2 regions of the Undibacterium sp. FT79W genome follow, and region 1 is predicted to be linked to the other one. Evidence: predicted binding sites of a transcription regulator. Region 1 holds the regulator's gene; the other holds the start of a gene.
What was found. The regulator HrcA, encoded in region 1, represses chaperone genes, less so after heat shock. The targets are predictions, from matches to a motif close to TTAGCACTCNNNNNNNNNGAGTGCTAA.
Positions count from the first base shown of each region.

Region 2: groES (co-chaperone GroES) is a predicted target of HrcA. The motif match lies at 1,180-1,206, and genes of this name have one in related genera.

Region 1 covers NZ_JACOGB010000001.1:142,323-145,744, forward strand. The annotation lists gene H8K38_RS00605 (NAD kinase) at 1-766, opposite strand, end outside; gene H8K38_RS00610 (HAD family hydrolase) at 841-1,527, shown strand; gene hrcA (heat-inducible transcriptional repressor HrcA) at 1,572-2,591, shown strand; gene H8K38_RS00620 (response regulator) at 2,604-2,987, shown strand; gene fur (ferric iron uptake transcriptional regulator) at 3,052-3,422, opposite strand, start outside.
Region 2 covers NZ_JACOGB010000001.1:436,211-439,632, reverse strand. The annotation lists gene H8K38_RS01910 (putative bifunctional diguanylate cyclase/phosphodiesterase) at 1-245, opposite strand, end outside; gene H8K38_RS01905 (hypothetical protein) at 564-773, shown strand; gene groES (co-chaperone GroES) at 1,468-1,758, shown strand; gene groL (chaperonin GroEL) at 1,809-3,422, shown strand, end outside.

The sequences.
Region 1 (3,422 bases):
GATCCTGACGCAACAGGCTGGCAAAGGTTTGCATGTCAAAGTTGACGCTGATGTCGCGTCCGGCAACGATTTCGATCACGATTTCACTGCTTTCAGGCAGCACGATAGGGCGATTCGATAAAGCATGCGGGGCGATCGGCACCATAACAATACCGCTCAGGCTGGGGTGCAGCAGCGGCCCGCCTGCTGAGAGAGAATACGCAGTGGAGCCAGTCGGGGTGGACACAATCAACCCGTCCGAGCGCTGGTTATACATGAAATGAGAATCGACTTCGACACTGAGCTCGACCATGCCGGAACCGGTCCCGCGTGACACTACAATGTCGTTAAAGGCGAGACCACTGAAGATCTGATGTCCTTCACGGACAACGATAGCCTGCAGCAGGCTGCGCCGTTCAGAGACGTATTTGCCTTCCAGCATCTCAGCAATCACCGGAATCATACGATCGAGCGGGATATCTGTAATGAAACCGAGCCGCCCCTGATTAATGCCTATCAGCGGGATATGGTATTGCGCCAGTTGCCGGGCGATACCGAGCATCGTACCGTCGCCGCCGACCACAATCGCGGCATTTGCATGTTTTCCTATGTCCGCGACTGACATGGCCTGAAACCCCGGTAATTCTATGTATTGCGCCGTTTCAGCTTCGATCACAACCGTATTGCCTGCGCGGTCAAGAAAGCTGGCGAGTTCACTCATTGATTCTGCTATACCGGGAGCATTAAACTTACCAACAAGTGCAATCGTTTTTGAAGGGACAGTCATAAAAAAAGAGTGGTGACGTGATTCGTCAGATTAGACCATAATTAGCGTGGAAATGAATCAACTGACTGCTATTTATGACAATTAAAGCTGTATTACTGGATTTAGACGATACCTTGTGGCCGGTTGCTCCGGTGATTCAACATGCGGAAGCGAGCTTGTATCAGTGGATGCAGGAACATGTACCGGCCGTGGCAGCGAATTATTCCGTCGAATCAATGCGGCAACGGCGCAATAAGCTGGTACCAACCGATCCCCGTTTTCAATACGACCTGTGGGTCTTGCGACATACCTTGCTTAGCCAGATATTCGCAGAACATGATGTGCCTGTCGCAAAGGCTGATCAGGCCATGGCAGTATTTTCTGATGCCCGCAATCAGGTCAGTTTGTATGATGATGTCGTTCCAGCGCTAAAGGTATTGTCGCAGCGGGTTCTGTTGGGCTCGGTCTCAAATGGCTTTGCTGATCTGCGTGAAATTGGTCTTGCTTCACATTTCCGTACATCGATTGCGGCACGTGAGTTTGGTTGCGCCAAACCTGATCCGCGCATATTTCTCGCCGCCTGTGAAGCACTGGACGTAAAACCGCACGAAGCCTTATATGTCGGCGATGATTTATTGCTCGACGTGCAAGGCGCGCAACAGGCAGGCTTGCGCGGAGCGTGGATGAACCGGCATAGTCTGGAGATCAAGGATGAGCGCCATCAACATATTCAGCCTGATGCGGAATTTAAAAATTTACATGATTTGACAAAATGGTTATGAAGTTTTCTATGTTCATGTTTGCTTCAGTCGCATAAAATGAACAGATGCTACTAGACACTCGCGCTCAAACTCTTTTAAAAGCCCTCGTAGAACGCTACATTGCCGATGGTCAGCCTGTAGGTTCGCGTGCTCTCTCAAAAATTTCCGGCCTTGATCTGTCGCCGGCGACGATCCGTAATGTGATGGCTGATCTGGAGGAGATGGGCTTGGTTGCCAGCCCGCATACGTCGGCTGGCCGCGTTCCCACTCCCAAAGGCTATCGCGTATTTGTTGATAAATTACTGACGGTGCAGGAAATCAGCGAACTGGGGCTGGAATCCCGGCTGCAATCGGGTTTGTTATCTCAACCCCCGCAAAAAATCATCGCGAATGCCGCACAGATATTGTCTTCGTTGTCGCAATTTGCCGGTGTTGTTATGACGCCGAAAACCGAATCCATTTTTCAGCAGGTCGAATTCCTGCGTCTTTCGGAAAAACGCATTTTGCTGGTGGTTGTGGCACCGACCGGAGAAGTGCATAACCGCTTGCTCCTGACGGATATTGATTACACCCCAGCGCAGTTGTCGCAGGCAGCTAATTATCTGAATCAGAATTTCAGCGGACATGCTTTTGAAGATGCACGCCTCGGTATTAATAGCGAATTACGGCAGTTGCAAACAGATATGACTAGTCTGATGCAAGCCGCTGTCGAAGCGGGCAGTGATGCCTTGTCTGAGCAAAGTGATGAAATGGTTATTTCAGGAAAAACCAATTTGCTGAATGTGCAGGATTTATCGTCCAACATGACATCACTGCGTAAGCTGTTCGACATGTTCGAGCAAAAGAGCAGTCTGATGCAATTGCTGGATGTATCGTGTAAAGCGACGGGGGTGCAGATTTTTATCGGTGGGGAATCGCAGTTGTTGCCGATGGATGAGATGAGCGTTGTCACTGCGCCGTATGAGGTTAACGGTAAGATTGTCGGCACCCTGGGTGTGATCGGTCCGACGCGGATGGCGTATGAAAGAGTGATACCGATAGTCGATATTACGGCGAAATTACTTTCTAACGCCTTGAGTCAGTAAAAGAGACATGCGATGTTAAATAAAAATATTTCCATATTACTCATCGACGACAACGATATTACTCGCGAAGTGTTACGTGTCGTGTTGCGCAACGAGGGATACACGGTTGCAGGTGAGGCGACAGACGGTGGAACCGGGTTGGATATGGCGCTCAAACTACGGCCGGACGTGATTATGCTGGATGTGGTGATGCCCAAAGTCAGTGGTCTTGACGTGCTGCCAAAACTTAAAGATATGTTGCCTGATACCAGAATATTGCTGGTGACAGCGAGTCACGATAAGGACATTTTGTCGGAAGCGGTGAAATCAGGCATACATGGCATTATTCTGAAGCCATTTAATGCGCAGAAAATTATCGATACCGTTGCTGGTGTCGCTGCAAAAATAAAAAAATAACCCAACGCACCCACGCATCCTGTTGCAAGCGCTTCAATGCTCATTGGTATGAGCACGTTGATACTTAATTTTTGTGCTCGCAGTTCTCTTTCGTGCAACTACCGTAGATCGCGAGTGAATGTTCTGCGATTTTAAAGCCGCGCTCCAGAGCGATGGTATGCTGGCGCTGTTCAATTTCCGCATCAAAAAACTCTTCAACGCGACCGCAATCGAGGCAGACCAGATGATCATGGTGTGAGCCTTCGTTTAATTCAAAAATAGCTTTGCCAGTTTCAAAATGATTCCGGTGCAGCAGACCCGCCTGCTCAAATTGCGTCAGAACGCGGTAGACAGTTGCCAGACCGACATCCATATTTTCGTTCAAAAGTATTTTATAGACGTCTTCTGCAGTCAGATGGCGAACCTTACTACTTTGGAAAATTTCGAGGATTTTCA
Region 2 (3,422 bases), 290 kb from region 1:
AAATATTCGGTGCCTGCCCAGAATCCGCTGATACTGATGGTCAGCAAACCGGCAGAAAGCAAAGGATTCAGCTGTTGCGGCAATTGCTGAAATGCCAGCCCACTGCCACAGGTAATGCCAGCCTGACCTGCGGCCCAGAATAGCGCATGCCAGTCATCGCGCTCATGTAGCCACGGCAGAATCATGGTGATGATCAGAATGACATCGACCACCAGTGAAAAAATAATAAATGTCTGAGTATCCACGTCTCTCTGTGCATTTCATTGTAGTAAGCAGCAATTGACAGAACGTAAAACCGGTCTTGTTACCACAAGAAATATCCGAACTGTGTTTGATCAGAAAATGAGCTTTCTGAATTTTCCCGGCGCATGTTCGTGCATTGAAGGCTCTTGCCCTCATATTGTCAGAAGTCAACCGGAAAATGAAGCTGGCGAGCGGAAAAGCCTGATATTAAAAACTGCCTTAGTTTCAAAGCGTGCGTATTTTAAAGCGTGCGTATACTAGACAATTAATTTCCACGTGGCAACATTTCACGATTCGCATGACTCTTCCTGACGCCGCCTTTGACGCGTTTTCATGCACATGCCTATCCACATTCCAGACGCTGGTTGCAGCCAAAACTACGGCATACACCGATAGCGCCAGCCCATCATACACTGACAGATCACGCCGCGCCCTCTAAGGCAGTTTTTATCGTTCGCGAACGCAACAACACCCGACGCGATCACACCAGCCGCGACACAGCAAGCCTGTATGGGCAAACAGCATGGTAAAGAAAAAGCGAAAATCCGCATACTCCCCCCTGTTTTTGGCAAAACACCCCAAATCTCAGCAGAAACATTGGGCTTGTATACATACTCCGGGGAGTATATTTTCCGGTTTTTTAGGGCATGGAACACGCCTGAGACTGCCTGACACCGCCGGGCACAAAAATACATCGCGCCCATCTGCTTAAAGTGGTCAGTACGTGAAGAAGGGGAAATCAAAACATGGAATAAGTTTGCCGCGATGATGCCCCTGCCCTAATCGCCTATCAGACAGTTTGCGAGAGCTTGCCGGGCTTGTTATGTGGACGTTGAAAATGAGAACCAGCCAAAAGCGTCGCTAAGCCTCTGATTTTTAAAATAAAACTGCTTTTTCAACATTCTTCCTTGAAAAAACCTGACCTCGTCCATACAATTAGCACTCCACACAAGAGAGTGCTAACAATGTTAAAATCGACTGGTTTCAGCATTGCAGGCAACTTAGCCGCTGTTAGCGTGGTGGCTCTTGTGCAGCACATGTATGTGTGAAGTAAGGGGCTTGAAAGTGGCGAACACTGACACCATCTACGGCGCACATTTTTGTTTGTTTGCTGATGGGACTTATGCAAAATCAGGTGATGTTTCAATGTCATTCTGTCTGAATTTGTGATGAGCCCCGTTTTACTTCGGTAGTTTTACTTTTGTAATTATTTTAGGAGTTAATATGAATCTTCGTCCCCTGCACGATCGCATTATCGTCAAACGTCTGGATCAAGAAACAAAAACTGCATCCGGTATCGTTCTGCCAGACGCAGCAGCTGAAAAACCAGATCAAGGTGAAGTATTGGCCGTTGGCGCTGGCAAGCAGTTGGATAACGGTTCGATCCGCGCACTGGAAGTGAAAGTCGGCGACCGCGTTTTGTTCGGCAAATACTCTGGCCAGGCTGTCAAAGTTGACGGCAACGAAGTGCTGGTCATGCGTGAAGAAGATATCTTCGCGATCGTACAGAAGTAATTCTTTCCCTGTAGCACTATAGAAATCCACAAGATTCTGGAGAAAATAACATGGCAGCTAAACAAGTAATTTTTGGCGATGACGCACGTGCGAAAATCGTTAACGGCGTAAATATTCTGGCAAATGCAGTAAAAGTCACTCTGGGCCCTAAAGGCCGTAACGTTGTTCTGGAACGCTCTTTCGGCGCGCCTACAGTAACTAAAGACGGCGTTTCTGTTGCGAAAGAAATCGAACTGAAAGACAAGCTGGAAAACATGGGCGCGCAGCTCGTGAAAGAAGTGGCTTCCCGCACTTCCGACAACGCTGGTGACGGCACAACAACAGCGACAGTTCTGGCACAAGCCATCGTTCGCGAAGGTTTCAAATACGTTGCAGCGGGCTTCAACCCAACAGACTTGAAACGCGGTATCGACAAAGCAGTAACCGCTTTGGTTGCTGAAGTCAAAACACTGTCCCGCCCAACGACAACGAATAAAGAAATCGCTCAGGTTGGTTCTATCTCTGCAAACTCTGACGCTGACATCGGCGACATCATTGCCAACGCAATGGACAAAGTGGGCAAAGAAGGCGTGATCACTGTTGAAGATGGCAAATCCCTCAACAACGAACTCGACATCGTTGAAGGTATGCAGTTTGACCGTGGCTACCTGTCACCATACTTCATCAATAACCCAGAAAAACAATCCGTTATTCTGGAAAACCCATTCATCCTGTTGTTCGACAAAAAAATCTCGAACATCCGTGATCTGCTCCCGGTATTGGAACAAGTGGCTAAATCTGGCCGCCCACTGCTGATCATCGCTGAAGATGTTGATGGCGAAGCACTGGCAACTCTGGTGGTTAACAACATCCGTGGCATCCTGAAAACAGCGGCTGTAAAAGCGCCTGGCTTCGGTGATCGTCGTAAAGCGATGTTGGAAGATATCGCTATCCTGACTGGTGGTAACGTGATCGCTGAAGAAGTCGGTCTGACACTGGAAAAAGCAACGCTGACAGATCTGGGTCAGGCTAAACGTGTAGAAATCGGTAAAGAAAACACGACAGTGATTGACGGCGCTGGTCAGGCTATCGCTATCGAAGCACGCGTAAAACAAATCCGCGCGCAAATCGAAGAAGCAACTTCTGACTACGACCGTGAAAAACTGCAAGAACGCGTTGCCAAACTGGCAGGCGGCGTTGCTGTGATCAAAGTCGGTGCTGCAACTGAAGTTGAAATGAAAGAGAAAAAAGCGCGCGTTGAAGATGCTCTGCACGCAACTCGTGCTGCAGTAGAAGAAGGCGTCGTTCCTGGCGGCGGCGTTGCTCTGTTGCGCGCTCGTGCAGCAGCTGGCGTGATCAAAGGCGACAATGCAGATCAAGAAGCTGGTATCAAGCTGGTGTTGAAAGCAATCGAAGCACCATTGCGTGAAATCGTTGCAAATGCTGGTGGCGAACCATCTGTTGTGGTCAACGCGATCATCAACGGCACAGGCAACTACGGTTTCAATGCTGCTAATGACACTTACGGCGACATGATTGAAATGGGTATTCTGGATCCAGCAAAAGTAACACGCTCTGCATTGCAAAATGCAGCGTCTGTTGCCGGCCTGATCCTGACTACTGACGCTCTGGTTGCTGAACTGGCTGAAGACAAACCAGCTGGTGGCATGGGCGACATGGGTGGT